Regions from separate parts of the Sedimentibacter sp. genome, predicted to be linked through region 3. Evidence: riboswitches for the same ligand, from Rfam matches in the RefSeq annotation. Region 3 holds a riboswitch; each other region holds the start of a gene.
The links. A riboswitch is a leader RNA that binds a small molecule or an ion and turns the genes downstream of it on or off. The one in region 3 is predicted to bind cyclic di-GMP.
Positions count from the first base shown of each region.

Region 1 (7,726 bases), on a different contig from region 3:
TCTTCTCCGCCTTCACCTGTGTTGCTCTTGCCTCCCAGCCTGTTCATGGCTACGGCCAGACATTCGTGGGCTTCCTTGCTCAGTGAACCGTAGGACATTGCTCCGGTCTTGAATTTCTTCACTATTGAGTCAACGGATTCCACTTCCTCAACAGGAATGGCTTCCTTTGGATTGCAGTTGAAATCCAGCAGGTTTCTTAAAGTATATACCTTTTCTTCGTTTATCTTGTCGGAATACTGCTTGTAGAGGCTGTAGTTTCCTTCCCTGCAGGCCTTTTGAAGCATGTAGATTGTTTCCGGATTGTACATGTGCTCCTCGCCGTCGTCAAGGCACTGGAAGTATCCTCCCACCTCAAGGGTGTCAGTATACGGCGAATTTTCATCGTAGGCGCTTTCATGCCTCATCTGATTCTCAACGGCTATTTCTTCAAGACCTATGCCTTCGATTCTTGAAGGAGTTTTCGTGAAGTATTTGTCCACAACTTCCTTCTTGATTCCCACAGCTTCAAAAATTTGTGCTCCGTGGTAGCTTCTGATGGTGGAAATACCCATCTTTGATATTACCTTGAGTATGCCTTTCACCATGGCCTTGATGTAGTTTTTCTTAGCTTCTTCCGCAGATATGCCGTTTAATGACTTGCTGTCTGCCAGGTCCTTGATTGTTTCAAATACAAGGTATGGGTTTATGGCAGTTACGCCGTATCCTATGAGCGTGCAGAAATGGTGCACTTCTCTGGGTTCTCCTGATTCAAGCACTATTCCCATGTTTGTTCTTTTTTCCATGCGCGTCATGTACTGGTGGAGTCCCGAAGCAGCCAGAAGAGCCGGAACTGCTGCATAATCCCTGTTAACTCCCCTGTCTGACAGAAGAATTATGTTAGCACCTCTCAATACTGCCGTATCGGCTTCTGCAAATATTCTGTCAAGAGCCTTTTCCATGGCGGCAGGTCCTTCGGAAACCTTGTAGAGCATGGAAACCGTGGCAACCCTGAACTTGTCGTTGTTCAGGTGTCTGATTGTGTTCAGCTGCTCGTTTGTAAGTATCGGATTTTCAAGAAACAAGCTTGCCGAATTGTCACCGTCGGGATTTATGAGGTTTCCGCTGTCACCCAGACAAACGCTGGTGGATGTGATTATCTCTTCCCTTATGGCGTCAATGGGAGGATTCGTAACCTGTGCAAACAACTGTTTGAAGTACAGATAAAGCATCTGAGGTTTTTCCGACAAAACAGCCAACGGAGAATCTATTCCCATGGAGCCTACAGGCTCTTCTCCTTCAATGGCGGTAGGCAAAATTCCCTTTGCTATGTCCTCGTATGTGTAACCGAATGATTTCTGCTGCTGGACAAGGTCTTTTATCTTTCCTTCCTTTTCAAGAGCAACCGGCAGGTCATTGAGATTAATTACGTGCTTTTGGTTCCATTCGGCGTATGGGCGCAGCGTTGAAACATATTTTTTCAGTTCGTCGTCTGTTATTATTCTCTTTGCATTAGTGTCGATGAGGAGCATCTTGCCGGGTTCCAGCCTGCCCTTGTACTTTATGTTCTCATTGTCAATATCTATTACTCCAACCTCGGAAGCTAGTATAACCCTGTCATCTTTTGTGATGTAGTATCTGGAAGGCCTCAGTCCGTTTCTGTCCAGTATTCCTCCTATGATGTCGCCGTCTGTGAACGCCATGGCAGCAGGACCGTCCCATGCTTCCATAAGGAAGTTGTTGAACTTGTAAAATTCTCTTTTTTCCTTTGACATTACCTTGTTCTTTTCCCAGGGCTCCGGAATCATCATCATGATTGATTCCTGAAGTGATCTGCCTGTTAGGTACAAGAATTCCAGACAGTTGTCGAACATTGAGGAGTCGCTTCCCGTTTCATCTATAATAGGAAACACCTTGTGAATGTTTTCAAAGTACGGAGAAGTCATCCTTTTTTGTCTTGCATTCATCCAGTTGACATTTCCCCTGATTGTGTTTATCTCGCCGTTGTGAACCAGGTACCTGTTTGGATGGGCTCTCTCCCAGCTTGGGAACGTGTTTGTGCTGAACCTTGAATGTATCATGGCCAGAGCAGATTTGAACTCAAGATCCGACAAGTCAAGGTAGAAATTCCTCAGCTGCTCGGAAGTGAGCATTCCCTTGTAAACAACCGTCTTAGCTGAAAGGCTGGCAAAATAGAAAATTCCGCCGTTTTGTTCGCTCATGGGACCAATGGTCTTTTCCGCCCTTTTTCTTATGACGTACAGTTTTCTTTCATAGGTCATGGCGTCGGTTATGCTTTCGCTTTTACGGATAAATACCTGTATTATTCTGGGCATGGATGACTTTGCTTTTTCTCCTATGATGGTTCCGTCCACCGGAACATCCCTCCAGCCCAGTATTTCCTGACCTTCATCTTCAACGATGTCGGCAAAAGTCTTCATTTGTATGCTTCTGAATTTGTCATACTTGTGGGCAAATATCATGCCTACGGCATAATTTCCTTCTTCTGGCAGTTCAAAATCAAGTACCTGGCATTCGCGTTTGAAAAAGTCATGGGGTATCTGTACAGTTATGCCCGCGCCGTCGCCTGATTCATCAGAACCACTGGCTCCCCTGTGGCTCATGTTTTCAAGTACTGTCAAAGCATCATCCACGATATCATAAGATTTTTCGCCATTTATGTTAACGACAAAACCCATTCCGCATGCATCATGTTCAAATGCCGGGTCATAAAGACCTTGTCTCCTTGGTGTTCCATAGTTCTTCATATTAAATCTCCCCATTCATTTTAATCTGTGATATAAATTGTCACTATTATAGTCGATATTTCATAAACATACAAGTATTATTTTTATTTTTTGTAACAATTTTTTTCGTTTTATTAACTTCATCGAATTTTGAAGAGATTTTTTTGTTATTTTTTTGTTTTTTAAAATCTATTGACTACCTTTTATTTCGTTTTTGTAACATTTAAAGGCTTTACTATTTTCAATATACTAAAAATAATGAATTTCTGTTTCTTGCACGCCTGGTTTTCATCAACACAATTAATAAATGCTTATATGCATTATTCATTGATATTGTATAAAAAACCGAAGACAAGGAAACGTTTCGTACGATTCCTTGTCTTCGGTGTATAATATAGTAATGCGCAATTCGTGCACATACTTTAACATTTGCTGCAGCCTCTCCATGTTTACAGTAATACTTTGGAGAAATGCAAATTTCATATTTCCTGCATTTTTATGGCTGCTTCAGCCAGTACCCGTTCTATGGCCGATATGTCCGCCGGCTTTGACAGATGTCTGTCAAAGCCGGATTCCCTTGAAAGTTTCAAATCATCCGGCCCTGCATATCCCGAAAGAGCCACTAGGTACATTTTTTTAAGCTTAAAGTCTTTGCGCATGGTCTTAGCCACTTCGTATCCGTTCATACCCGGAAGCCCTATGTCGCATATGACTGCATCCGGCATGAATTCACGGGCCTTTTTGATACCATCATACCCGCTGTGGGCACAGATTGTTTTGTGTCCCAAAAACCCCACAAGATCGCACAATATTTCAGCCAGGTCTTTATTGTCATCTATAATCAGAACCTTGCATACCTTTCTTGATTTAACCTTTTCTTCCATTTGTTTTCCCCCTTCAATTCCCATGCCATTCTTTTTATCAACACACCCCGTACATACTACTATTTTAGCAACTTGTTCTCTGTGTTTTTGTCGATTTATGAAGACGAGACCAATAATTTGTCATTTTAAATTATATCTGAATGTTTAGCTTTTGTTATAGTATAATGGTAAAAATCAATCTGAATTAATCCTTTGATAATCCTCAGCGTTTATTCGCAAATGCATAGACATGGCTAAAAATATAATCCGACTTCAGAATTAGATACAAAAAGAGGTTTTGACCTGGTCAAAACCTCTTTTCTTCCGTTCCGTAAACACTCATGCTGAATTCCTCCAGCAGTCTTCGGCACTCCATCAGCTTATCCTGGGATTTTTTTCCAAGCGATGCGCCAAAAAAATCCCTGACGGCTATTTTTTCAAGCCACGCTTCAAGCTTTATGAACTCATCCTCATTTTCTTCAAGCTCGGCGAAGGTAAAGTTCTTCTTCTGAGTTTCTTTATTTATTTCATCAAAAAAATCATCGCACTTTTCCAAAAGCTCCCTGTACTCCTCATTGCGGGCGCAGTTGAACGTTTCCTTTATTTCTTCGGTGCTTAGATGCTCCATGAATTCAGCCTTTATGATGTAGGCGGTTCCGTTGTTTTCTTCTATTTCCTTAGAAATTTCTCTGAATACATCAAGGCTTCCTTCATTCTGAGGTAGAACCCACATAGACTGCCCTATACTGACTGAGCCGTACTTTTTTAACTTTCTCCAGACGCTGACTCTTGCCCTTGAAGGTTCCTTAGGCAGAGTAAAATTAAGCATGAGCCATTCCATCAGCTAGTCCTCCGACTTAAATCCCGAAAGGGAAAGGTTCTTTATTCCGAGAAAGGAATCAAGGTCTATAACTACATCACTGTCTGTCGGAAGGGATACCTGTCTTGACAAAAATACATTTATTCCTTCGATTTCAGCCTTTATGTAATTTTCCTCTACCTTGGGCTTTTTTGCCAATACTTCCGGCACCTGAACAAACGCGCACTCGCAGTTGGTCCTGTACTCGGGATACTCTATGACTAAATTGATTTTTCCTTTTTTGTGCAGGTAGCTTGCAGCTGACTTTGTAATTTTAACTGCTTCAGAAACTTCTCTTGCCATTTAACGCTCCTATCGCCTTATGTTTTATTACATCTATTTTATCATAAGTGCAATAAAATATCAAATCCTGCCATCGGTTTGTCATCGGGGACGGTTCTTTCTGTACAGCCGCTATTCCACCAGGCTTGCATAGGTCTTGATGTTGCTTATTCCTGAAGGTGTAAGATCCTCATACACTTCGTCAATTATCAGAGAAGCTGTACCGTTATTGTAATATTTGACCGTACACTTCAGCAGCACCAGATAACAGGAATCTATTATGCTTTCCTGTCCCACGTTTCCGCCGGGCCATCTGAAGCTGCCGCTTTTACCGTTTTTTTCTGTAACAGGTATGTTATTTCCATTAAACATCTCATCATTTGAAAGGCTTAACAGGTATACCTGAGCTCCGTCTTTGCATATATCTTCGACCTCGCCTTTTATGTTTGACATCTTTCCGTTTCCATGAACGGCACCAACCAGCGGATCGAATTCATAAACCGCTGTCCTTGTATTGAGGCGCTCCTTGTTTCCCTTGCCTTCATTGTCCCAGATTACAACTTCGCCGCCTTTTGTGTACCTGTCAAAGTTCATGAAAGGCAGCACACCGCCGTCAAACCCCATTTTTTGTGCTACAGCCCTGGCTGATACTGTGGTATCAGCAAATCCGAGGATTTTTGCAAAGGAGTATGACAGCTTCCTTGTACATACAACTTCAATAGTTTTCTTGACTGTATCAGCCTTCACGTATACAGTACCCATGTTAAAATTTGCCTCTGACAGCATCTTGGAATCTTCAAGCTTGTCATCATTTTCCTTGGCATACCTCACTGCAGTTTCTTCCGCAGCTGACTTTCCTGATGAAATTTTCATGGCACCTGCCAATGCAGCAGCATCTGCATCATTTTGCAGCTTTGACTTTGTTGCAGCAACCAATCCCACATCAACAGCCAATGCAGCCACTCCAATCAAGACAGTCATCAACAAAGCCGCCAGCACAAGAACCTGTCCGCTTTCACCAGTAATGAATCTTTTTAATTTTTTCATTTAAAGCCCCCCAGCTTTAAAATTTGTATTTTGCAAAGAGTTAAATTATAGTCTCCTTTCTTGTTTTTTTATTCTATGGCCACAGAAAACAAAAAGGCTGCAAAATAATAACTTATTTTGCAGCCGAACCGTCATAGCTGTCGCCTTAGACTTCTAAGCTTTGCGCCGCTAATTTTCATTAGCTTTGCCCTATTGTATGTATGGTAAAATTTACTATTTAATTATAGCACAGTTGAAGGAAGATGGAAACTCTTTTTTCTCACCTTTAGCACCTCTTTGCTCTCTTAAAACAATTCTTACCGTCCCTTTTCGCCATATACAAAGCCTTATCGGCATGATCAATAAGCGTTCTGATTTCAAGTGACTCTTCCAATAGTTCATCTGTATAAATCCCTATGGAGACAGTTACAATGTTGTAGTGCTGTCTGTTCTCATGAATGATGTTGAGATTTTCAATTTTTTTGCGTATACTATCGCAAAGCATGTCCCCTTTTTCTATGCTCAGGTTAGGGATAATCGCAACAAACTCCTCTCCTCCATATCTTCCCGGACATCCGCCGGCCAGCTGGACCTCACGTTGAAATGTCGTTCCTACCTGCACAATTACCTCATCACCTTTCAAATGTCCGTAAAAATCATTGTATAACTTGAAATCATCTATATCAATCATGATAACAGTCAGAGAATCCTCTTTACGCCTGAGTTTTTTTACCTGCTGTATAACATAATTTTCATAATAAGCTCTGGTGTACAGCCCGGTTGCATCGTCCTTATACACGATTTTTTTTATCTCTTTTCTGTAATGAAGGTGAAAGCTCAGAAATATTATGAATAAAGTAACTGTCGGAATAACCAGCAGCAAAAACAATACAAAAATCACCTTGTTCTTGTAGTCATAAAATCCGTCTGAATATACATCAACACCCAGCAGGCCCACGTACGTACCTTCCTTAGTATAAATGGGTACCATCCCTGAAATTTGATCGCCCCATTCATCATGGTTGATAAAATAACCGCTTTTCATTTCATCATATAAGACAGCAGTGTCCATGTCTACATGGGTATACCGGTTTTTATCCGAGTAGTACAGAGGATCACTTTCAGCCTCTTTCTGTTCCTTTTCATTTACAATGACATCCAAGAGCCATATCCAGTCCAGGATTGTCCCGGCAGGCATTTCATAGAACTCGCTGTCTGTATTTGTTACACGATATTTGACCTTGTCTGAATCCAACCTTCTTATTACATAGGCATATTTGACATCCTGACTTAACTGAATCGTCTTAAAAAGATAGCTCAACTCCTGGTTGTTTGCATTTTGAAGGAGTTTGTCAAAGGTTATTCCTTCAAGGCTCTCAAGCTGCTCATCAGTTAAAGTCAGTCCGTTTGCTGCAACCTTTGCAAGATTCAAGGTGCTTTCTCCCATGATTTCAAAATAGTGATCTGATATCCACCCGGAAACCATGAATATTGCCAGTGCCCCAGCCATCATGTAAATTACTGCAGCTATAAGTATGTAATAGTGAAAAACCCTTTTCAAGCTAACACTTCTTTCTGTCTTAAAATTTAAAAAAATTTAACAAATGTACATATTAAGTTTTTCAACTTTATTTAACTTTACAACAGCTTAATTTTACCATATAATCGAAAATCATATCGTGTCATATGCTACGTTTTGGAGGCTTGAATTGAAATATATTAAATTGATAAAGCATACTTTCATCGGAAGTCAGCTGAATGATGATGAAATACATACAGCTCTGCACAATTGCAGCTTCAGCATCACACATTTCAACAAAGGAGAAGTACTGCACATTGAAGGAGACGATTGTTTGTATCTGGAAATACTTTTGACCGGCAGTATAGTCAATATGAAAATTGACCAGAACGGAAATGAACTTATGGTTAATAATTTTGAATACAACGATATGATTGGAGGGAACATTTTATTC
Region 1 covers NZ_JBCFAS010000002.1:377,683-385,408, forward strand. The annotation lists gene gltB (glutamate synthase large subunit) at 1-2,744, opposite strand, end outside; gene AAGU76_RS08260 (response regulator) at 3,203-3,607, opposite strand; gene AAGU76_RS08265 (Chromate resistance protein ChrB) at 3,894-4,427, opposite strand; gene AAGU76_RS08270 (CC/Se motif family (seleno)protein) at 4,431-4,748, opposite strand; gene AAGU76_RS08275 (pilus assembly protein TadG-related protein) at 4,860-5,774, opposite strand; cyclic di-GMP riboswitch class I at 5,890-5,973, opposite strand; gene AAGU76_RS08280 (GGDEF domain-containing protein) at 6,040-7,314, opposite strand; gene AAGU76_RS08285 (Crp/Fnr family transcriptional regulator) at 7,463-7,726, shown strand, end outside.
Region 1: it holds a riboswitch for cyclic di-GMP, as region 3 does, so the genes downstream of both, AAGU76_RS08275 (pilus assembly protein TadG-related protein) here and AAGU76_RS01160 (FG-GAP-like repeat-containing protein) in region 3, are expected to answer to the same signal.

Region 2 (7,726 bases), on a different contig from region 3:
ATGACCATAAGGAAAAGACTGCTGTACGGATTTGCAGCTATAACGGTGCTGCTTACATTGATAGGTTTGTTTTCCATATTTGCACTGAACAAAATCAATAACAGCATTTCTGTTCTTAAGGACAACTGCATACCAAGCATCAATTATGCCCATTCTATAAACACAGCACAGTCGGATTACAGAATCAACCAGGTAAATCATGCCATTTCTCAGGACCCTGCTGAAAAGGATTCGCTGGAAGAAAATATGAACCAGCTTGATAAGAATGTAAGAGAATACATATCATCATACAAGGAACTGGCAACAGATGAAGAGAATCTCAAGCTTATCAATGAGATAGAAACCAGATGGAACAGCTATACCGTAGCCAGTGAAAAAATGATATCCATGAGCAGAACCGGTAGAAGCGAAGAGGCAGTAAACATGTCAAACGATGAACTTAAGCTTTTCAGCGACAACCTTTCCAAGGCATTAGGCAAGCTTGTTGAATACAACCAGAATATTGCGCAGCAGGAAAGCAAGGCTTCAGACAACACTTATTCTTCGGCAGTAGTCATCATGCTTGTTGCCATGGCAGCTGCAATTGCCGCAAGCATTCTGCTGAGTCTTGCCATAACCAGGAGCATAGTCGGGCCCGTAAATCAGATGGTTGAAATTGCAGATGAGCTTGCTGCAGGAAATGTAAATGTGGAAGTCAGCACAGACAAGAAAGATGAATTGGGAAGACTGATGGCTGCCTTTGCAAGAATGATCGAAAACATACGGACGCAGGCAATGGTTGCAAAAAAAATGGCAGAAGGAAGACTGGACGTTGAAATCGAAGCAAGGTCTGAAGGGGACATGCTTGGAAAGGCCATGGCGGAAATGATTGACAAGAACAACGAAGTGCTTTCAAGCATAAGCGTTGCTGCCGAACAGGTGGCTTCAGGAGCCATACAGATTTCAGAAGGAAGCATCGCCCTGTCTCAGGGAGCTACAGAACAGGCAAGCTCCATAGAGGAACTGACAGCTTCCCTTGAGGAAATATCTTCACAAACGGAGTTAAATGCCCAAAATGCAGATAAGGCTAACAAGATTGCTGCAGAGGCAAAAAACGGAGCAATCAGAGGAAATGATCTCATGAATGAAATGCTGAAGGCCATGGACGAAATAAGCAGTTCTTCTGCTGAAATTTCCAAAATTATCAAGGTTATCGATGACATAGCGTCCCAGACAAACATACTTGCACTCAACGCCGCTGTTGAGGCAGCAAGGGCCGGACAGCACGGCAAAGGCTTTGCAGTTGTTGCAGATGAGGTGCGCAACCTGGCAGCCCGTTCAGCAAACGCAGCCAAGGAAACCACTGACATGATCGAGAGTTCAATAAGGAAGTCTGAAGACGGAACCAAGATTGCTAAAAACACTGCAGCCGCCCTTAATAAAATAGTCGATGAGGTTGAAAAGGCAGCAAATCTTATAAGCGATATAGCCATCGCATCAAATGAGCAGGCAGCAGGACTTGAGCAGATTAATGTTGGTGTGATGCAGGTGTCGCAGGTTGTGCAGGCAAACTCGGCCACCTCTGAAGAAAGTGCGGCAGCCAGCCAGGAACTGACGGAACAGGCACAGATGCTCAAGGAGATGGTAGGAAGGTTCAAACTGAAAGTAACAACCACTAAAGCATAGGTACCAGCAGTTATAATCAAAGGCATTTCCGTATTTCGGAAATGCTTTATTTATTTTTAAATTAATGTTATACCTGACTTTTTATTATTACAAAAATGCAATAATATTCTTGACAATTGTTAATGGCAATTATATTATATATATAAATATTTTAATTATAATAAAAACAACGATAATAGCAAATCCGCCGAAAGGCGGAGACGCAAAGCCATGAGTCTAAAGCATATGCCATGATTGTCAGGTTGCCATTGATATAAAGCTGAGAAGCGTTTTTTGGCAGGCAATTTACATTGCCTGCTTTTTATATAGTTTTGATTTAAGATGCAACAAGCAAGGGGGGCCGGCTGTTCAGCTTAAATTGAACAAAAATAAGGAGGAGAATTAAAATGAAACTAACAATCAAAAAAAGACTTTTATTAGGTTTCGGTGTTCTAACTTTAATCCTTGCCGGTATAGGAATATTTTCAATATTTTCCCTTGGCAAAATCAATAACAGCACCGTGATTATGGCAGAAAACAGCCTTCCGAGCGTTGATTACGCACATTCCATCAATACGTCGACTTCCGACTATAGAATTCAGGAGCTGCAGCATGTATTGTCAACTACGGCTGAAGAGATGAATGAACATGAAAAGAATATGGATAAGCTGAACAACGACATACAAAGATTCATTGAGCTTTACCACACGGTTATAAGCAATGAAACAGACAGTGCAATAATCGAGAAGGTTGAGAATGAATGGAACAGATATTTGAAAGTAAACGAGAAAATCATATCACTCAGCAGACAGATGAAGACAGAAGAAGCAATGGCGTTGTCAGAAAGTGAAGGACAGGCGGCTTTTGACGATGCTTCAAATTTATTGCTTGAACTTGTGAAGTTTAATCAGGACAGCGCAGAGGCAGAAAAGCAGAATGCTGACAAGGTATATGACGGAACAACCCTGATACTGATTATCATTATAGTTGCATCATTGGTTCTGAGTGTCATCACAAGTCTCAAAATTACCATGAGCATTGTAAGACCTGTCACAAAGCTTGTTGAAGTGTCTGATGAGCTGGCTCTTGGAAACGTAAATTTGGAAATAGAATCAAACAACCATGATGAAATAGGCATGCTTATGGAATCTTTCAAGAGAATGATAGAGAATACACGAAATCAGGCAAAAGCAGCTGAAATAATGGCGTCAGGGGACATGACGGTACAAGTCGAAGCTAGGTCTGAAAACGATCTGCTGGGCAAAGCCATGAAAGACATGATAGATCAGAACAATGAAGTTCTGATGAATCTGAAAAATGCCTCCGAACAGGTTGCTGCCGGTGCGAACCAAATATCAGCAGCCAGCATCGCTCTTTCTCAGGGAGCCACGGAACAGGCAAGCAGCATCGAAGAGCTTACTGCTTCTTTGGAGGAAATATCTGCACAGACGAGCCTAAATGCTCAAAATGCAAGCCAGGCAAACGAGCTGGCAGTCAATGCAAAGGACGGAGCAGAACAGGGCAACAGACAAATGAAGGAAATGCTCAGAGCGATGGAGGACATAAACCAGTCTTCTGGTGACATTTCAAAAATCATCAAGGTTATCGACGACATTGCGTTCCAGACAAACATACTTGCACTGAATGCTGCCGTTGAGGCTGCACGGGCCGGACAGCACGGCAAAGGCTTTGCTGTTGTTGCTGAGGAAGTAAGAAATCTGGCTGCCCGTTCTGCACAAGCAGCCAATGAAACTACGGCACTCATAGAAAACTCAATGAAGAAATCCGAAGACGGCACAAAGATTGCAAAAGACACTGCAAATTCGCTGGACTTAATTGTTAGGGAAGTTGAAAAAATGGCAAATCTTGTAGGAGAGATAGCCAATGCATCCCATGAGCAGGCAGCAGGACTTGAGCAGATTAATGTTGGTGTGATGCAGGTGTCGCAGGTTGTGCAGGCAAACTCAGCCACTTCGGAAGAAAGCGCGGCAGCCAGCCAGGAGCTGTCGGGACAGGCGCAAATGCTGAAGGAAATGGTAGGAAGGTTCAAGCTTAAGGAAAAATCTGCAAAAATATTTTAATGAATAATTTTTGAAATTTCTGAAATAAATATGATATGTCTTAGTTTTCATATAAAGAATGTACGGCTCAATTCAAAAACCGTACATTCTTTTTTTGTCGGCTGCGGACAGAGCTGTTAAATTGTAGCAATCTATTGACATTTCAATGAAAGTGTGTTAAACATAAATGTATTTATTTTTAATTGAATAAAGATTCGTTTTCCTGATTTTTGACAGATACTCACGATTTGATTTTAAGGATTGAAAACAAAGGACTTTATTCGATTTTCAGTAAAAGATATTTGAAAAAAATTTTATTAACTGAAAGGAAACAGAAGATGAAAAAGATCATTTCTATTATATTGGCAGCAGCCATGCTTTTCGTCATGACATCATGCTCCAATCAACAAAACAATTCAAACCAGCAGGCGGAAAAACCTGTCAAAACAAGTCTTACCATGGGCTACACCACTGAACCGGAAGGCCTTGACCCTCAAAGAACCGCTGCAGCTTCCACATTTTCGGTAACAAACAACATATATGATACATTGGTAGGAGTAACTTCGGATTGGCAAATAATCCCGAGACTCGCAAAGGAATGGACAATTTCCGAAGATGGAATGGAAATTTCATTTGTTTTGAGAGATGATGTATACTTCCACAACGGCAGGCAGATGACTGCAAAGGATGTTGAGTTTTCATTCAACCGGCTTAAGGATGCTGAGAGCCCTAAAGCAAAAGACTATGCAAACATAGTGAAAATAGAAGCAATAGACAATCTTAACATAAAATTTACAACTGAAACTTTGGATGTTGAACTTTTGAAGAGATTTGCATATCCATGGACGGCAGTTGTTCCCGAAGAAGCAGCCGACAGCCTTAAGACCGCTCCCGTAGGAACAGGTGCATTCAAACTGAAGGAATGGACGCCGCAGCAAAATCTGATTCTTGAGAGAAACGAAAAGTATTACGGAGAAGCTCCGTCCCTGGAAACGGTTAAATTTGTTCTGATACCTGATGCTACAACCATGATGGCAAGTTTTCAGGTAGGTGATCTGGACATAATTCCGCTGACAGGCGACCAGGTTACATTGATTGAAGGAAATGCAGAGTACCAGATTATTTCACAGCCAATGAACGCAGTGCAGATAATGTCATTGAACACCGACAACGAAATACTGTCCAACCAGAAGGTAAGGCAGGCAATGGCAATGGCAATCAACAAGGACGAGGTAATAGAAGCGTCAATGTTCGGATACGGAGACAAGATAGGCTCACATCTTCCGCCCACATCGCCTGATTACTATGATACAAATGACCTGACCCCGTACAATCCTGAAAAGGCAAAGGAACTTCTGAAGGAAGCAGGATATGAGAACGGATTTGACATTACACTGACTCTACCAAAAAACTATCAGCTGCATGTTGACGCAGGCCAGGTGATTGCAGACCAGCTTTCTAAAATAGGAATCAATGTTAAAATCGAGCTGGTTGAATGGGGAACGTGGCTCAGCGACGTTTACGGAGCAAAGAAATTTGATATGACTGTTGTGGGTCACACAGGCAGACTTGATTCATATGCGTTTTTGGCCAGATATAAATCTGACAGCAACGATTATATAAGCCTCAAGACAGGCGAAGTAGACCAGCTTCTTGCAGATGCCATGAAGGAGCTTGACGAAAACAAGAGAAAAGAAATATACAAGGAAATACAGGTTATTCTGGCTGAACAGCTTCCTGCCGTATATCTGCAGACGCCTAGAACAATGCTGGCTCTTCAGAAAAATGTTGAAGGAATGGAAATATTCCCGATAGATGTTTATGATTTCAGAGGGGTAAGCTTCACAGAGTAACATACGGGGTGATTTTTATGTTAAGATATGTGTTGAACAGGGTTGAAAGCTCCATTGCAGTTATTCTGGTTGTGTCCATAATCACATTTTCTGTTTTGATGATAATTCCGGGAGATCCGGCGCAGCTGATTTTAGGAGCAGATGCTACGGCTGAATCGGTTGAGGACCTTCATGCAGCCATGGGCCTTGACAGGCCGCTGCATGAGCAGTATCTCGGATGGCTTAACGACCTTCTGCATCTTGACATGGGAAAATCCTACGTATACGGTGAATCCGTCACTAAGCTTATTGCAGGCAGTTTGCCTGTGACACTTTCCATTGCGGTGTTTGCCATGATTCTGGCGGTCGCTGCGGCATTTGTGTTTGGAATGCTTTCTTCAATCTACAAACACACCGCCATAGATTATTTTTCAAGAAGCATCATGCAGCTTGGAACAGCCATTCCTTCCTTTTGGATAGGAATGGTTTTTATTGTTTTATTAGGTCTTAGGCTCAAGCTCTTTCCAATATCCGGCTATGTTCCATTCAGTGATGGATTTGCCCCTTACATTAAGAGCATCACACTGCCTTCGGTTGTTCTTGCCATAGGTGAGACGGGAACACTGCTTCGAATAGTGAGAAGTTCCATGCTTGATTCCCTGAAGCAGGACTACATGGATATGGCAAAAATCAAAGGGCTGAGTTCAATAAGGATATACATGAAGTACGCATTGAGGGGAGCCCTCGTTGCGCCGCTTACATTGATAGGAATGCAGTTTGCAAAGCTTGCGGGAGGGACAGTGGTTGTTGAAACAATTTTTTCTCTGCCCGGCATAGGCAGGCTGGTGCTTACAGCCGTGGAACACAGGGACATTGTCCTGCTGCAGGGTCTTGTGATGTTCATCACCACTGCTGTCATTTTAATAACACTGGCAGTGGACGTGCTTATAATGTTGATTAACCCCAGGATAAAATCCTTTCAGCGAGGAGAACAATGAAGAAGAATTTAAGCATTACCGTGGGAACAATATTTATATTGCTGGTGCTTGCCACATGGGCTCTTTCTTTTGTAGCCATGCCCTTTGAGCCAAACCAAATGAATATATCCCAGCGTTTTTTGAAGCCTGATTTCGGCTCAGCCCACGTTCTGGGAACGGACAACTTCGGCAGGGACATCTTAAGCCGCATAATGTACGGCTCCAGGAACGTACTGTTGGTGGGACTTGGTTCTGTCACTGTCGGGACTGTCATCGGTATAACTCTTGGTGCTGTTGCTGCCATGGCAAGGAAGACCGCCGGCTCCGTCATAATGCGTGTTATGGACGGGCTCATGGCATTTCCGGGAATTCTTCTAGCCATGATGATTGTAACTGTAGCAGGAAGAGGAGTCAAAGGCTCAATAATAGCCATAAGCATATTCATGATACCGGTATTTGCAAGGCTTGTGCATTCCATGATATTGGACACGGAGAATCTTTTGTACATCAAGGCTGCAAGAAGCTATGGAAGCTCGAACAGGCAGATATTTTTCAGACACCTGGTTCCGGCCATGCTTCCAAGGCTCGTTACTCAGTACAGCTCATCAGTGGGTTCTGCTGTGATGATTGAAACGTCTCTGTCATTTCTGGGACTTGGCATACAGCCGCCCTTTGCAAGCTGGGGGTTGATGCTCAGCGAGTCAAGGCAGTTTTTCCTCGTGTATCCATACCTGGCGGTTGCTCCGGGCATTGCAATCATAATTACAATCCTGGGCTTCAACCTATTGGGTGACGGGCTTAATGACATGCTTCTGCACAGGAGGAGCAGCAATGAACGATACGGTGATTTTAAAGAATCTTCATATAACGGATAAGGGCAGCACATTGGTGGGCAATTCTACACTTACGATCAAGAGCGGGGAAATATTCGGGCTGGTGGGTGAATCCGGTTCCGGAAAGACGCTGACGGCCAAGTCTATAATCAACCTTCTTCCAAAGGACTTAAGCTTTGAAGCAGACCAGATAACTGCTGCAGGCAAAGACATGCTGAACTTGTCAGCAAGGGAAAGGCGTGAACACATCGGAAAAAATGTGGGTTACATTCCTCAGAATACGGTTTTTTTTCTTCATCCCATGATAAAGATTAAAAATCAGATTGGTGACGGCTACATGCGCCACATTAGCAGTAACAAAAAGGAAGCCATGGAAAAGG
Region 2 covers NZ_JBCFAS010000002.1:846,277-854,002, reverse strand. The annotation lists gene AAGU76_RS10390 (methyl-accepting chemotaxis protein) at 1-1,665, shown strand, start outside; cyclic di-GMP riboswitch class I at 1,833-1,915, shown strand; gene AAGU76_RS10385 (methyl-accepting chemotaxis protein) at 2,052-3,725, shown strand; gene AAGU76_RS10380 (ABC transporter substrate-binding protein) at 4,043-5,557, shown strand; gene AAGU76_RS10375 (ABC transporter permease) at 5,575-6,534, shown strand; gene AAGU76_RS10370 (ABC transporter permease) at 6,531-7,388, shown strand; gene AAGU76_RS10365 (ABC transporter ATP-binding protein) at 7,345-7,726, shown strand, end outside.
Region 2: it holds a riboswitch for cyclic di-GMP, as region 3 does, so the genes downstream of both, AAGU76_RS10385 (methyl-accepting chemotaxis protein) here and AAGU76_RS01160 (FG-GAP-like repeat-containing protein) in region 3, are expected to answer to the same signal.

Region 3 (7,726 bases):
ATGAGACCGTTGGGTTTAAGTATATAGTTAACTGAAAATGCGGTGATGAAGCATCCTACAGCCAGGTAAATTGTATCAGAAAATAATTTTTTTATATTGGTATTGAACATGTTTTCTCCTCTGAATTTAAAGCTAATGTTTTTTGCTGATTTTGCATAATTTTCTATATTTTAATAATAACAAAAAAAGCGAAAAATGCAAATTAAATTTCATTTGTATTTCTTGGCTTGCGAATTAATAATATATGTAACAAGTTCAACTATTTTGCTTACTAACATAATTATGTCATTTTAGAATAATCAGGACTTTAAATTTCTTGATGAAAAATCTGATTTTTGGAAAATATATATTATGTTTTTAAATTATTTAACTGTGAGGAGGCAAATATGAGCAAAGGCAACGGAAGGCACAATACCGGAAAAGGTAACGGCATGGACAAATTCAACGGCTCATGCAACGGTATATTTTCTTCAACCGACTCTCGCGTTAATTTCAATCATTTTGTTAACCGCGACAGCAACAATCTGGATGACAGCAAAAAAGACAATCACAACGACAATCAGTTAAAAAAGGAATTTGAAAACAAGAGGTAACAACCAAATAACTCTCAAATTATGTGGCGCTGCCCATTATTATGAGAGTTATTTTTTTAAAGCCCTCCATTAAAATTTTCCATATTTTTATTATCATTTATTAATGCCTGTTTCTTTATATGAATTAGGCTTCCGGCAAGCAATATTTTTCTATCTTAATCCCTTATATATACATAGCCGTCCATTATTCTTCTTGCTGTTCTTGTTACTCCGCCTTTAATCACTGTTTCCCCATTCATTTTAATATCAACTTGAGTTATACCGCTTGAATGTCCGATTCTTATGATATCCTGGTCGCTGTCTAAATTTGCAGCCTCACTCACAATTGTCCCAGGGATTCTTGCAGCAGCTCCGGTCCCGACTGCTACCGTCATGGGATAAGCTTTGTGAATTTTTCCCACAGAAACAGCTCTGCAGCATATATCCATATGTTCTGCCTTTACTTGATTGTTGTCCATGTCTGTATAATCCTGCGGTTTGGATACGATAGAAACTTTAGGGATGGATGTAGATTCTGTCCTTGCCTGTTCCCACTCTTTTACGAATCCGCATTTTTGAGCACCTATGCAGCGTATTCGCTCTATGTGTTCCATAACGTCTTTATTGCTGTTAAGTTCTGTCAGCTCAGTACCTCTTATGCCCAAATCATCGGCTCTTATGAACACAATTGGATTTGAACAATCGATTACTGAAACCTCAATGGGTCCGAAATCCGGTACTTCAAATGTATCTTTTTTGTTTCCGGTCGGAAATAATTTGCTTGTTGCTGCTCCTGCTGGATTTTCAAAATACATATCTATTCTTGAACCAGTGCCTGGCACTCCCTTAATGACTTCATCCCCATGTACCATTGCTTTGCCGTCTTTTACGCGAACATGCTCTTCTATTATCTTATTTGTATTGGTGTTTAGTACACGTACAACTGTTACAGGTTCCACTGCCTTTACCAAACCTTCGTCAATGGCAAAAGGTCCCACAGCCGAAGAAATATTTCCGCAGTTTGCACTGCCGTCTACATTGGGAATTACTATGTCAACTTGCCTGAATGTATAGTTAACGTCAACGCCTTTTACATCCGAAGGTGAAATTATGGCTATTTTGCTGGTTGATGATACAGTTCCGCCCATTCCGTCAATTTGTTTGACATCCGGTGTTCCCATTACCTTTAAAAATATGTCATCCCAAACCTCTTTATCTGCCGGCAAATCCTTTTCATGAAAGAAAACTGCCTTGCTTGTGCCGCCGCGCATATAAACGCACGGATATTTTTTCATATACATGCTTCAACCTCCGTTATTTGCTTGATTAATTATAACCATTGATTAATCCAAAGTAAATAGCATAATGAATATTCTAATATTGAGGAACAGGCAAACATTTTCGAAAATTTGTTTAAAAAAAAATTTCAAATTTATGTTTAAAGATATAACCATCGGGTATACATATCATACAACATCATTTTCTATAGTTCTAACAGAGTCAGCACAATTACCAGTTGTATTGGTTGAATCGTGGTCTAACCCGTTAACAGTTAGATTATATAAAGCGGCTAAACCACACAAGAGTAAAGATGCTGGTAGGGTAGTAATTAATTAAATGAATGTTGAATCATTACCGAGAGGTTTTGAATGGGTATCCAAGAAAATAAGTAGCGCCTGGTATCTCTATATGATATCCAGGCGCTGCTTATTTTTTATCACTTTATATTTTTCATAGCAACTTATATATTACGAGTATTTGCAGATTTTTCTGACAGTATAAATTTCCGGCCATCGTTCAGTTTCATTTTCTATTCTATTTATACTGCTGCTTCAAATAACCGTCAGAAACCAACTACCGTATAATAGTGATTATCATGCTAACCTCATCATAGTCTACTATTGCTCCCAATGTCTCACTGATAAAGCGTAAAGGAACAAAGGTTCTGCCGGGCGGCAGTATTACAGATTCACTGTCAAGGTTAACGCTCTTTCCGTTCACAATAGCTTCTTTTTTGCCTATATTGAGTACCAGCTCCCTATCTCTGTCTGTTATTTTTACCTGTCCGGAATCGTGCAGCCACTGAACATTTGCGCCCAGCGCCTCGCTTACAAAGCGGATACCGATTTGGGTACGGTTAGTACTTGCTTCAATATAAGGCGCGGCATCCAGCGTGTATGGCTGACCATCAATAGTAGCCTGAGTGCTGTTTACAGTAAGAGTAATCAGTGTCTGGTTTGGCCCCAATTTGATTATATGTTTAAATTCCCGGCTGGCGTTTTTTCCTTTGTTGTCTGTAACTGTAATCGTAAATTTGTAAGTACCGGGCAGTATCGGCGTACCGTTGAAGGTGCCGTCCTCCGCCAGGCTTAAACCCTTTGGAAGTGAGCCGCCAGTTACCTTAAACTTATACGGCCGGGTTCCTCCCGACGCTAAGAACTTATGTGAGAATGCCTTCCCGGGAGTACCTTCAGGCAGATTAGACCAGGTAACAGTTAATGGAGTGTAATGACTTCCTCCCCCGCTTGATGAAGGGGTGCTGTCATATACTGTTATAATAAGGTCTTGGTCTGCTCCTTCGCTAAAGTCGAAGGTTAAGGTTATGCTTCCGGTAGCCTGCTGCTCCAGATAGGATTTGTTTATGGTTACTGTGCTTTTGCTTACTGAATAATCTGTTCCATCCACAAGCACTATATCACCGTTTTTGATAGCACTCATTGTAGTGCTTTGTGCAGTTATGGTTACCGCAATATCCTTATAATTAGATGAACCACTGTATTTGTCAAAACTTGCATAAGTGGGATCAATAGTTGAATCTGCTGGTTTTATTACCCATTTGGCATATACAGTTATGTCGTCGTCAACTGTTGTATTAGCTAAAAATGCTGTTCCCCAGCCATCTTCGCCATCCACTCCTATTCCGTCATCTGCAATACCATTGCCGGTCCACCAATCAGCGAAAGTATAATCTGTTCTCGTAGGCTGCTCAGGCAGACTGCCCACTGAAGACGCAGGTTCTTCCACTTCAATCGCAGCCGGAATTGCATCCGTATCACCGCCGTTTTTATTGAAGGTTACAGTATAGCTATATGGTGTGCTGCTATTGCCGGTACTGTTGATGAGAACTAATACATTTCCATTATCACAATTTGTCATAGCTATATCCAACATCCCGTCATCATTAAAATCTCCTGTGGCAAGATTACATGGCTGATTGTTGAGACTAAAATCCTGTTTAGGGAACAGTGTGTGATTCCAGCTATTAGCAAGAATAGAAATGTTTTTGCTGTACCTGTTGGCTGCTGTCAAATCCATATAGCCATCATTATTGAAGTCGCCTGCAACAGAGTCAATTGGTCCGAGATTTAGAAGGAAATTACTCCAACTGCCGCTTGTTGCAAAATTTCCTGTGCCGTCACCAAGCAGTACGGATGCATATTCTTCGTATTCAGAAAAATTCAGCATATCATCAAAATACAGGAACGCTATATCTATATTCCCGTCATCATTGAAATCGGCTGCAGTAGCACCACCGGCTGAATAACGCATGCCCCCTCCGATAATTTCACCGATGTCCATTATTATCCTGGATGGTAGATCTGGAAAATGGCCGGAACCGTCACCAAAACGGATCTCCATGGTACTGACGTCAAAGCGGTCTCCAAAAACAACTATCAAATCCTGTTTTCCATCATTATTGATATCTTCTGCAAAGATTGCCTGAGGATAATTCGATGTGGATATTGACTGTGCTTCAGTGAAGATTCCTTCCCCGTTGTTCGAATAGATAAAAATTTTGTCCTGGTTCCAATCTGTCGTTGCTACATCGTTATCCCCGTCATTGTCAAAATCTCCTACAGCAGAAGAATACCCTGAACCACATGGAATCAATGGAGAAAAATTAAAGTTTCCGATGGATACAAATGCGTAAGTTCCTCCGCTGCCACTGATGACAAGATCATCCAAATTATCCCCGTTCAAATTACAAGCTATAACAGAATGTGGGGAGTAACCGGCAGCTGAAACAACACGAGCTGCAAAAGTCCCATCACCGTTATTGGGCAAAACAGATAAATTGCTCTCATTGGCATTGACAGCGACTATATCAAGATAATCGTCATTGTTAAAATGACCGGTAGCAATGCCCAGTGGTATACCGCCTGAGTAGTACTCATCAGGTGTTTTAAAACTTACAGGTATGGGTGCTGCCATTGTGCCGTAAGCAGAAAAAGCTATTTGAATTTTGTTCTGATCATCAGCCAGACCCATCTCACTGAATGGAATCTTCAGTTCATAAACCTTATGGTCATAATTGGCTCGTTCGGTAGTGATGAAGCCCGGCATACCCCATACTGAATTTAAAAGTGAAACTTTAAAAACCTTAACAACATCATTTGTTTTTATATATACTTTAACATAATCTTCGTTGCCATCCATGGTATTGTCAGGAGTTACATCAAAAGTTACATACAGGTTTTCCTGGTCATTCATCAACCATGCATAAATTGTACCGGCAGGATGTCCGCTGGCAGGAACCACATATTCCGCCATAAAGGATTCTTTGCCGGAAACTTCAGATATATTACCATCAACGCTGACACTGCCGGATACAGAATTAAGTATGTATGTGTAAAATTCTGATTCTGTTGTTATTTCCTTATACATATTTGTTAAAGGAAATTGAAAGGGTGTACGATTGACGGCAGACGAACCTTCGGTTGCTGCAGCAATGACCGGAGATGCAAAAAGCAATAATAAAAGTGTAACTTCAAAAATTTTTAACCAAGAAATTTTTGTTTGTTTCATTTTTTCTCCCTACCTTATAAAATAATTTTTGACAAGCAACTTATTATTTAAGCTGTGAAGTCGCTTTAATGCAAACAATTTTTCGTCCTAGCCTCCTTTCAAAAAGAATATATATAATAAAAAACCGACCTAAATAAACCGGTCGGTTACGCTATTAGCTCCACAAATGAAAAAGCGTCCAAATACTTTCATTTGGTCATTGCTGCCCATATTACTAATTGTATTGTTTTACAACTTATATATGACTGTTTTGGAAATTTCCAAAATATTAACAGTATGATTAAATACCTTATATGGTGTCTTTCTTTGTACTCTAAACTTAGATTAGATTTATGTAATAATTAAAAATGAACAATGAACATTGAACAGTACAAATATGCGGCTAACTTAGCTGTCATATTTAGTTGTTCATTATTCATTGTTCACCGTTCATTGCGGCTCCAGCCGCATTTGCGCAGTCTCGCATACAAATTTATCTGTTCGCTTTCGCTCACATAAATTTGGTGCTCGTTGCGGTTGACCCTACCATCCATCTGTACTTCGCTATCGCTCGTACATATGGGGTTAGTCAATACTTGATGGAGGCGGTGGGAGTCGAACCCACGTCCGAAAATATTTCCACAAGACTTTCTCCGAGTGCAGACGATAATTTTTGTTTCGCCTCTACTATCGCCTATCGTCAGGCTATAGTATCGGCTATCTTCGATTGCTCAACTTAAGGTCGAAGCCCCCTCAAGCAGTTCCCTGATTTAGATGATGCCCCAGTATAGCCTACAGGCCGGCTAAGTGGAACAAGCTAGCAGCTTACGCTGCGAATGCTAAGTTATTGTTTTCTTTTGCGTTTAATTTTAGTTGCCACTTTTTGCGTTGTTTGGCGACAACGACTCGCTTATCTTCCTTCTATATCCCCGTCGAAACCATTTACGCCCCCGTAAATGTCAATCGTCCTGTCTTTGGATTCTTCTTTCTGCATCCTTCTTGGCAATATCCTGACGCTTGTCATAATTTTTCTTGCCTTTGGCTACAGCCAGTTCCATTTTTACACGACCATTTTTGAGATATAAGCTTAACGGTATGAGTGAATATCCTTTCAGTGTTGCAAGCCCAAGCATCTTTCTTATTTCACGTTTGTTCAGCAGAAGTTTTCTGGGCCTTAGCGGGTCAACGTTGTATATGTTTCCCTTTTCGTAAGGGCTTATATGCATGTTGTACACGTAAGCTTCACCATCTTTAATATTCACAAAACTGTCCTTCAGGTTAACCTTGCCCTGTCTTATGGACTTAACCTCAGTTCCCACAAGAACAATCCCTGCTTCATACTTTTCTTCGATGAAATATTCATGATATGCTTTTCTATTGCTTGCAATATTTTTTGTATTTTCAGCCATTTTAATCACCCACCATTAACGTAGGTTGATTATAACATTAATAAATAAAGTTGTCAAATGGCAGTTTTTTGAGACTTAAAATGAACTTTTCCGATATTAATCCAGTTATCCAATTATGGCATATTATAAAATTTGTGCTTGCTTTATTCATAAAATCATTTTTTTGCAGGTAATATAGTCATGAAATGCAGCAATAATATTAAGGAATATAATTAATTATATTTAATTTTTAAACGAAGCGTGTCTTACTGTCGCTAAATTGTGAAAGGATTGATACCATGATAAATCATAATGAAAGAAACAACATTTTTGTCAATGTGATAACACAACCCAACGAAGTCAAGTCAGTTTCAAAGAGGCCTGTAGGCACTGCTGCCGACAATACATTTTGTGTATTCAACAATCAGAGTCATGCTGTGGGTTCTGTAATCAAAAACCAAGACGGAGATTACATCTGCACAGCTGATGGCTCATGGCAGAAAAAGGATTAAGATTATTTACTTTTAGGAGCTGCACGAAGAAAGGTGCAGCTCTTTTTTCAGTTTTGAATCTGACAACTGCTTTCAACTGGAATAAATAACGGTTTTTATGCAAATTTTTACCAAATGCTTAATTTCTTACAATAAAGTACGATAACTTAATTGTTGAAAAACTGGCAAGCAGATAGCAAATATATGGAGGAATTATGTTTATTAGGAGAAATAAAGGAAGTAAAAACCCAGCAGATATTGAAGCTGCAGCAGAAAAAATAAAAGAAGATGAGTCTTGCGACATAATGACGCTTTCTGGCGTTAATGAATTGCTGCAATATATGACAAGTCTTGATTACGTTAAGGAAATGATAGTAGATGCAAACCAGCAAATGGAAATGGTTGAAAGTCTGGCATCAAGCAGCGAGGAACTGAATGCTGCCACAGCAGACATTTCTGAATATGTTCAGAAATCCACCACAACCATGAA
Region 3 covers NZ_JBCFAS010000001.1:244,913-252,638, reverse strand. The annotation lists gene AAGU76_RS01175 (YitT family protein) at 1-110, opposite strand, end outside; gene AAGU76_RS01170 (hypothetical protein) at 387-593, shown strand; gene AAGU76_RS01165 (PrpF domain-containing protein) at 749-1,873, opposite strand; gene AAGU76_RS01160 (FG-GAP-like repeat-containing protein) at 2,427-5,378, opposite strand; cyclic di-GMP riboswitch class II at 5,510-5,594, opposite strand; RNA gene ssrA (transfer-messenger RNA) at 5,955-6,309, opposite strand; gene smpB (SsrA-binding protein SmpB) at 6,317-6,766, opposite strand; gene AAGU76_RS01145 (hypothetical protein) at 7,045-7,257, shown strand; gene AAGU76_RS01140 (methyl-accepting chemotaxis protein) at 7,452-7,726, shown strand, end outside.

Region 4 (7,726 bases), on a different contig from region 3:
AATTCTTTATAGAAGGCAGCGACGTGACGCTTTATGCACAGTGGAACAGGAGATCCAATCCTCCGGTAATAATTGTTGACACTGATCCGCCGTTGGCAACATTGGAAAAATTTGATCACTTTGCGTACATTATTGGTTATCCTGAAGGAGACGTAAGGCCTCTCAACAACATAACCAGGGAAGAAGTGGCAATGATTTTCTACAGATTACTGACGGATGAAAGCAGAAACAAATTGTTGAGTGACACGAATCCGTTTACTGATTTACAAGGGCATGGATGGTCCAACCGTGCGATTTCAACGCTGTACAATGCCGGTGTTCTGAAAGGCTATCCGGATGGAACGTTCAGACCGTCCGAACCTATAACAAGAGCAGAATTTGCGACCATTTCTGCCAAGTTCGATAATCTGGAAATGGGCAGTACAAGTAAATTTACGGACATATTCGGCCACTGGGCTGAAGTGTATATTTCTTCTTCTGAAACAAAGGGATGGATCAAAGGATATCCGGATATGACATTCAGACCCGAGCAGGATATCACGAGGGCTGAATCCATGACACTCATCAATAACGTCCTTGAAAGATCAGTTCCGAAAGAGAATATACACCCGGATGCAGTTTTCTGGCCGGATAATCCAAGTGATGCATGGTACTTCGAAGTTGTTATGGAAGCAACAAACAGCCACAATTACATTTATGAGGACGACAAAGACGAACTCTGGACAGATATGAAAGCCAATAAAGTATGGCCGTAATAGGTAATTAACCGGAAGCAACCATTGAATGGTTGCTTCTTTTCGTTATTGAATGAGAAAAAGTGAAATCAATTTGTAATTGAATTGTAATTGAAATCAAATTGTCAAATAATAAAAATGTAATTCATGAGATATATAATTATATTAAGCAAATTAGCTAGTCATATTTCCTGAAATGGGGTGAAGCAATGGAATACCCTTCTAAAAATGATTTCTATCTTAAATTTAAGGCAGTGTACAATAAAAGCGGCAATTTTATAGATTATGTACTGGTTTATATTAGTGAAACCTTCTATAAGGCTGCCGGGATAAATCCTGAAAACATCAAAGGGAAAAAGTTCTCGGAAATCGTCATCGACTATTCTGATAAATTAGGATTCAAGGACCTGTATTTCAACGTGATTCCAAAAACCAGACTGAAGTTTGAAATGTACATCAGGGAAATGGAAAGATGGTACCTGATCAGTGTATTTACCGACAAAAGCACCCAGGAAGACCTGATGACAATATATTATGTTGATGTTACACATATTAAACAAGGGGTGCCGTATCCTTACAGCCAGTCTGAAGATGAACAAGGCAACATTTATTTCCTGAAAGACAGAGAAAAGTTGTATTACAAGGACAGATTAACCGGACTGTACAACAAGAATTTCTTTGAGGAAGAGATGTCCAGACTTGATACTAAAAGGCAGCTCCCAATCAGCCTTATAATGGGAGATATTAACGGATTAAAACTTATCAATGATGCATTTGGACACGGCATGGGCGATGAGGCCCTGAAAAAAGCATCTGAAATCATGAAAAGTTCTTTCAGGGATGAAGATATAATAAGCAGGGTCGGCGGAGACGAATTTGTAGTGCTGCTGCCTAAAACCACAGCAGAGACCGCAACGGAAATTGTTGAGAGGGTCAAGGCAAAATGTGAGACCAACACATTGGATTATGTAAAAATAAGTATCAGCTTCGGAGTTGCCACAAAGGAAACTGAAGATGAAGATTTAAACAAAATCATGAAGAAAGCCGAAGACAGGATGTATTTCAAAAAGCTCAAGGAAAGCAAGGAAGCAAAGCTATCCATGATAAAATTCCTAAAGAGCAGGCTGGAGAAAATTACATATGAAACGAAATCCCACTACGAGAGGCTTAAAAATCTGACAATGATCATGGCTGATGCAATGGAACTGTCAAGGGAAGAGAAGGAAGAATTAAGACTTTTGTGTGAATTTCACGACATAGGTAAAATAGGAGTATCAAGAAATATACTTCAAAAGGAAGGGTCACTGGACAGCGAGGAATGGGAAACCGTAAAGAGGCACAGCGAGATAGGATATTATATAGCGAGAGAATTCAGAGATGCTTCTCCAATTGACGAATTGATTTTGATTCATCATGAACGATGGGACGGAAAGGGATATCCCGGTCTCTTTAAAAATGAAGAAATTCCTGTAGTCGCAAGAATTTTCGCAATCGCGGATGCTTACGATGTAATGGTCAATGACAGACCATACAAAACAAGAATGTCAAACAGTGAAGCCCTTCGGGAAATCAGCGAGAAGGCCGGCAGCCAATTTGACCCTAAGATTGCCGAATTGTTTGTGAATATCATGGAAAATGAAGAACAAATTGTATAATAATGATTACATTTATACATAATATGGTAAATATGTAAAATTGAATATTTGGCAAACCTGCTGAAAGGCAGGGACGCAAAGCTTTGAAGTCTAAAGTATGAAAGTACTATGACCGTTCAGCTGCAAAATAATCTGAAGATATTATTTTGCAGCTTTTTGTTTCTTACAGCAAATTTAAAATTGCTATGAAACTTAATCAGTTAGTTGCAACTACCTTTACAGGGGGGCTAGTTGTTGCTATATATCAATTGTTAATAGACATGTAGAAAGGGGGTGCAAATGTTGAAATGCTTATTAAAGATTGGATTTACAAGAGAAGGTTAGAAAAACAATTATTGAAGAAAGGAGGAAATTTTATGAACAAAAATGTGTTTAAAAAAGTTGTTTGTTTAGTGATTGCTTTAATGATGATGATGCCGGCATTACCGAGTAGTATTGTCAGTGCTTCAACTGTAACGTATACAGATGCACAAGTAAGTGAATTGTTCGATGGAAATGACTTCACGCAAACTATAAGTTCAACTAATGAACATTCAAAAGTTGCAGCATTTTGGTATGATAATTCATCACCTAAAAATCTTTATGTTGCTTTTACAGCCCATGATACAAAAACAGTTCAATTCATTGAATTTGATGGGGTTAGAATAACTGCGGAGGTTAAGAGCGAACATCCTGATGATGAAACATTGGTTGTTAAAGGTACCACATTTTTAGTTAGTGATTATATAACAAAAAATGCAAGTCAACATCACTGGGTTATAGTTAATTTAGGAAACAGAACTTTACCGGCAGATGGGAACTTCACCATCGGAGCAGATCTCGGAGCTGGCGGACATAGCTTTACAGGTACAAGTGCTACAATAATTGTATTGTACTATACGGTAACATACCAGCCTGGAGACCATGGAACATTTGCAGAACAATCAACTCCGAATTTGACATACGGAGACGCTACACCGGCAGCACCGGATGCAGAAAACAATCATGAAAGCGGCTGGACATTTGCAGGCTGGAGCCCGGCAGTAGCGGCAACAGTAACAGGCAATGCAACGTATGTGGCAACATGGACGCAGGATGGGTACACAGTAACATACCAGCCTGGAGACCATGGAACATTTGCAGAACAATCAACTCCGAATTTGACATACGGAGACGCTACACCGGCAGCACCGGATGCAGAAAACAATCATGACAATGGCTGGACATTTGCAGGCTGGAGCCCGGCAGTAGCAGCAACAGTAACAGGAAATGCAACATATGTGGCAACATGGACGCAGGATAAGTACACGGTAACATACCAGCCTGGAGACCATGGAACATTTGCAGAACAATCAACTCCGAATTTGATATACGGAGATGCTACACCGACAGCACCGGATGCAGAAAACAATCATGAAAGCGGCTGGACATTTGCAGGCTGGAGCCCGGCAGTAGCGGCAACAGTAACAGGTAATGCAACGTATGTGGCAACATGGACGCAGGATGGGTACACAGTAACATACCAGCCTGGAGACCATGGAACATTTGCAGAACAATCAACTCCGAATTTGACATACGGAGACGTTACACCGGCAGCACCGGATGCAGAAAACAATCATGACAATGGCTGGACATTTGCAGGCTGGAGCCCGGCAGTAGCAGCAACAGTAACAGGAAATGCAACATATGTGGCAACATGGACACAGGATAAGTACACGGTAACATACCAGTCTGGAGACCATGGAACATTTGCAGAACAATCAACTCCGAATTTGACATACGGAGACGTTACACCGGCAGCACCGGATGCAGAAAACAATCACGAAAGTGGCTGGACATTCGCAGGCTGGAGCCCGGCAGTAGCAGCAACAGTAACAGAAAATGCAACATATGTGGCAACATGGACGCAGGATAAGTACACAGTAACATACCAGCCTGGAGACCATGGAACATTTGCAGAACAATCAACTCCGAATTTGATATACGGAGACGTTACACCGGCAGCACCGGATGCAGAAAACAATCACGAAAGCGGCTGGACATTTGCAGGCTGGAGCCCGGCAGTAGCAGCAACAGTAACAGGAAATGCAACATATGTGGCAACATGGACACAGGAAGGGTACACAGTAACGTACCAGCCTGGAGACCATGGAACATTTGCAGAACAATCAACTCCGAATTTGACATACGGAGACGTTACACCGGCAGCACCGGATGCAGAAAACAATCATGACAATGGCTGGACATTTGCAGGCTGGAGCCCGGCAGTAGCAGCAACAGTAACAGGAAATGCAACATATGTGGCAACATGGACACAGGATAAGTACACAGTAACATACCAGCCTGGAGACCATGGAACATTTGCAGAACAATCAACTCCGAATTTGACATACGGAGACGTTACACCGGCAGCACCGGATGCAGAAAACAATCACGAAAGCGGCTGGACATTTACAGGCTGGTCACCGGCAGTGGCAGCAACGGTAACAGGCAATGCAACGTATGTGGCACAATACAGTTCAACTGAAATGAAAGTTCCGGTCCACAAGCAATGGATCAGTGATTATGAACAACCGCAGTATATGAGTTTAGTTGCGTCATCCGTTCAAAAGCCAGACAGCATAACTCTACATTTATATGATGGAAATGACGATTTAATTGATTCAATAACAATAGAACCACAGTATATAGAAGGTTGGGAATATTGGGAAGGTGAATTCAGCTTACCTAATAAAGTAAGTGAAGAAGAATTTGAACAATATTATGTTATTGAAGATGAGCTGGATGATTATTTTGCTATAGTCAATAATTGGGGAACAAGCGATGGCTTTGGCGTATATAACATTGAAGCAATTCATGTACCGGTGACCAAGGTTTGGGACGGTCCTACAGGCAAAGAGGTAACAGTTACATTACTTGATGCCAACAAAGAATCAACCGGTTTGACTTTAACATTAAATGCAGAGAACAAATGGACAGATTCTTTCAAATTGCCTAAATATGAAATGAGTGGAGATGGCTACTGGGATTTCAATGTAATTGATTATTCGGAATATACAGTTGCTGAATCCGGCGTGATTGGCTACACTCCAGAAATATCAGGTGATGTTTATGAAGGCTTTGTTGTAACAAACAAAGTAAATGAAGTAGCATACAAAGTTAATTATTTGGATATAGACACCGGTTTATCGGTTGTCCCAAGTGTTGACAAATTTGGAGCATTTGGTGAAGAGGTTACTGAGATAGCTCAGGATGTAGAAAATTACAATATTGTGGGTTCTGCATCGATTACAGTGACATTAAACGAAGATGAGAATGTTATTAACTTCTACTATTCAAAGTATGATGTTATTGAATCAAATCTGCATAAGGTTAACTGGATGTATGAAACAGGTTATAACACATACGCATACAACCAGAGATATTCAAAGAATGGAACAGGCACGCCGGCAGAAAGCGATATTACAAGCTATGTGCAGCTTCACTATGATTCGGGATACACATATGTAAAAAGAGAAATCAGTACAAAAACAGACAAAGAAACTATCATTGTTGAAGTTCCATCAGAATCAGTAACAACAGGGTCAGCAGTAACAGCATCAGCAATCAAGCTGGTAACAACCACTACGGTTAACTTGTACTACGACATGGACAGAGACGATGACGACGATGATGATGACGATGAAGACATTCCAGACAATGACGTTCCGCTGGCAGATCTTGAGAAGCTTGACCACTTTGCGTACGTAATTGGTTATCCTGAGGGAGATATAAGACCTCTGAACAACATAACCAGGGAAGAAGTGGCGATGATATTCTACAGATTGCTGACTGACGAAAGCAGAAACAGCCTGCTGAGTGATTACAATCCGTTTACGGATTTGGAAAACCATGGATGGTCAAATCGTGCAATATCAACATTGTACAATGCAGGCATTATCAAAGGCTATCCTGACGGAACATTCAGACCGTCGGATCCTATTTCAAGGGCAGAATTTGCTACCATAGCAGCTAAGTTTGATAAACTGGAGCTTAACAATACCAGCAAGTTCACGGATATTTTCGGCCACTGGGCTGAGAAGTATATTACATCTTCCGAAAACAAGGGATGGATCAAGGGTTATCCTGATTTAACCTTCAAACCTGAGCAGGACATTACAAGAGCAGAAGCTATGACTTTGATCAACAATGTACTGGGTAGGGTAGTACCGGAAGAAAATATACATCCGGATTCAATGTTCTGGCCGGATATAAAAAGCAGCGACTGGTACTACGAAGCTGTAATGGAAGCAACAAACAGTCACAATTATGTTATCGAAGATGACAAGGACGAACTTTGGACTGGACTTAAACCCAACAAGGTATGGCCGTAAACTTAATAAGATTCAGTGGCGGAGCTTTTGCTCCGCTTCTTTTTTTAGCATTATTTTGTCGTATGAAATGCATTTACAAAAAAATACCATAGAGTTAAAATTATAACAAGCAGAACCGGGCTGAAATTTAATTTTTTGTTTCATTATAACTAATATTTTTAAAGGACTGAGTTTTGGCTGTTGAAAAGCAGGGTATATTTATTACGTTAATCATTCTTAGTTTCACTAAAGGAGGAATCATGAAGTCACTGAAATTAAAGGAAAATATATTTTGGGTAGGAAGCCTTGACCCTGGGCTTGAAGTTTTTGACATAATAATGCGCACCAAGTTCGGAACAACATATAATTCATATGCTGTAAGGGGCAGCGAAAAAATTGCGCTGATTGAAACAGTTAAACTGAAATGCTTTGAGGATTATCTTGAAAAACTGAAGGAGATTGACATTGAACCGTCAAAGGTTGACTATATAATAGTGAACCATACTGAACCGGACCATACGGGTTCTATCGAAAAGCTTATTCACATGAATCCTAACATCCGGATAGTCGGATCAAAGCAGGCAATAGAATTTATGACCCATATCTGCAATGTACAGTTTAAATCAATTGTTGTTAAGGATGGGGATGAATTGTCGCTGGGAGATAGGACATTCAGGTTTATTGATGCCAAATTCCTTCACTGGCCGGACTCAATGTTTTCATATCTTATGGAAGATAAGGTTTTGTTCACCTGCGATGCATTTGGTGCTCATTATTCGCTGGATACAGTGCTTCAGAGCACGTTAACCAATGAAGGCGACTATATGGAAGCATTCAAATATTACTTTGACAACATATTTGGGCCTTTCAAGACGTTCTTTCTGCAGGCTATAAGTAAAATTGAGAACCTTGATATAGATATGGTTTGCACCGGTCATGGCCCTGTTCTTGACCAGGATCCGTGGAAAATAATCAACCTGTCCAAGGAATATTCAACGGAGAAGAA
Region 4 covers NZ_JBCFAS010000005.1:105,860-113,585, reverse strand. The annotation lists partial or broken gene AAGU76_RS17060 (S-layer homology domain-containing protein) at 1-755, shown strand, start outside; gene AAGU76_RS17055 (diguanylate cyclase) at 944-2,389, shown strand; cyclic di-GMP riboswitch class I at 2,430-2,517, shown strand; gene AAGU76_RS17050 (S-layer homology domain-containing protein) at 2,746-6,741, shown strand; gene AAGU76_RS17045 (FAD-dependent oxidoreductase) at 6,981-7,726, shown strand, end outside.
Region 4: it holds a riboswitch for cyclic di-GMP, as region 3 does, so the genes downstream of both, AAGU76_RS17050 (S-layer homology domain-containing protein) here and AAGU76_RS01160 (FG-GAP-like repeat-containing protein) in region 3, are expected to answer to the same signal.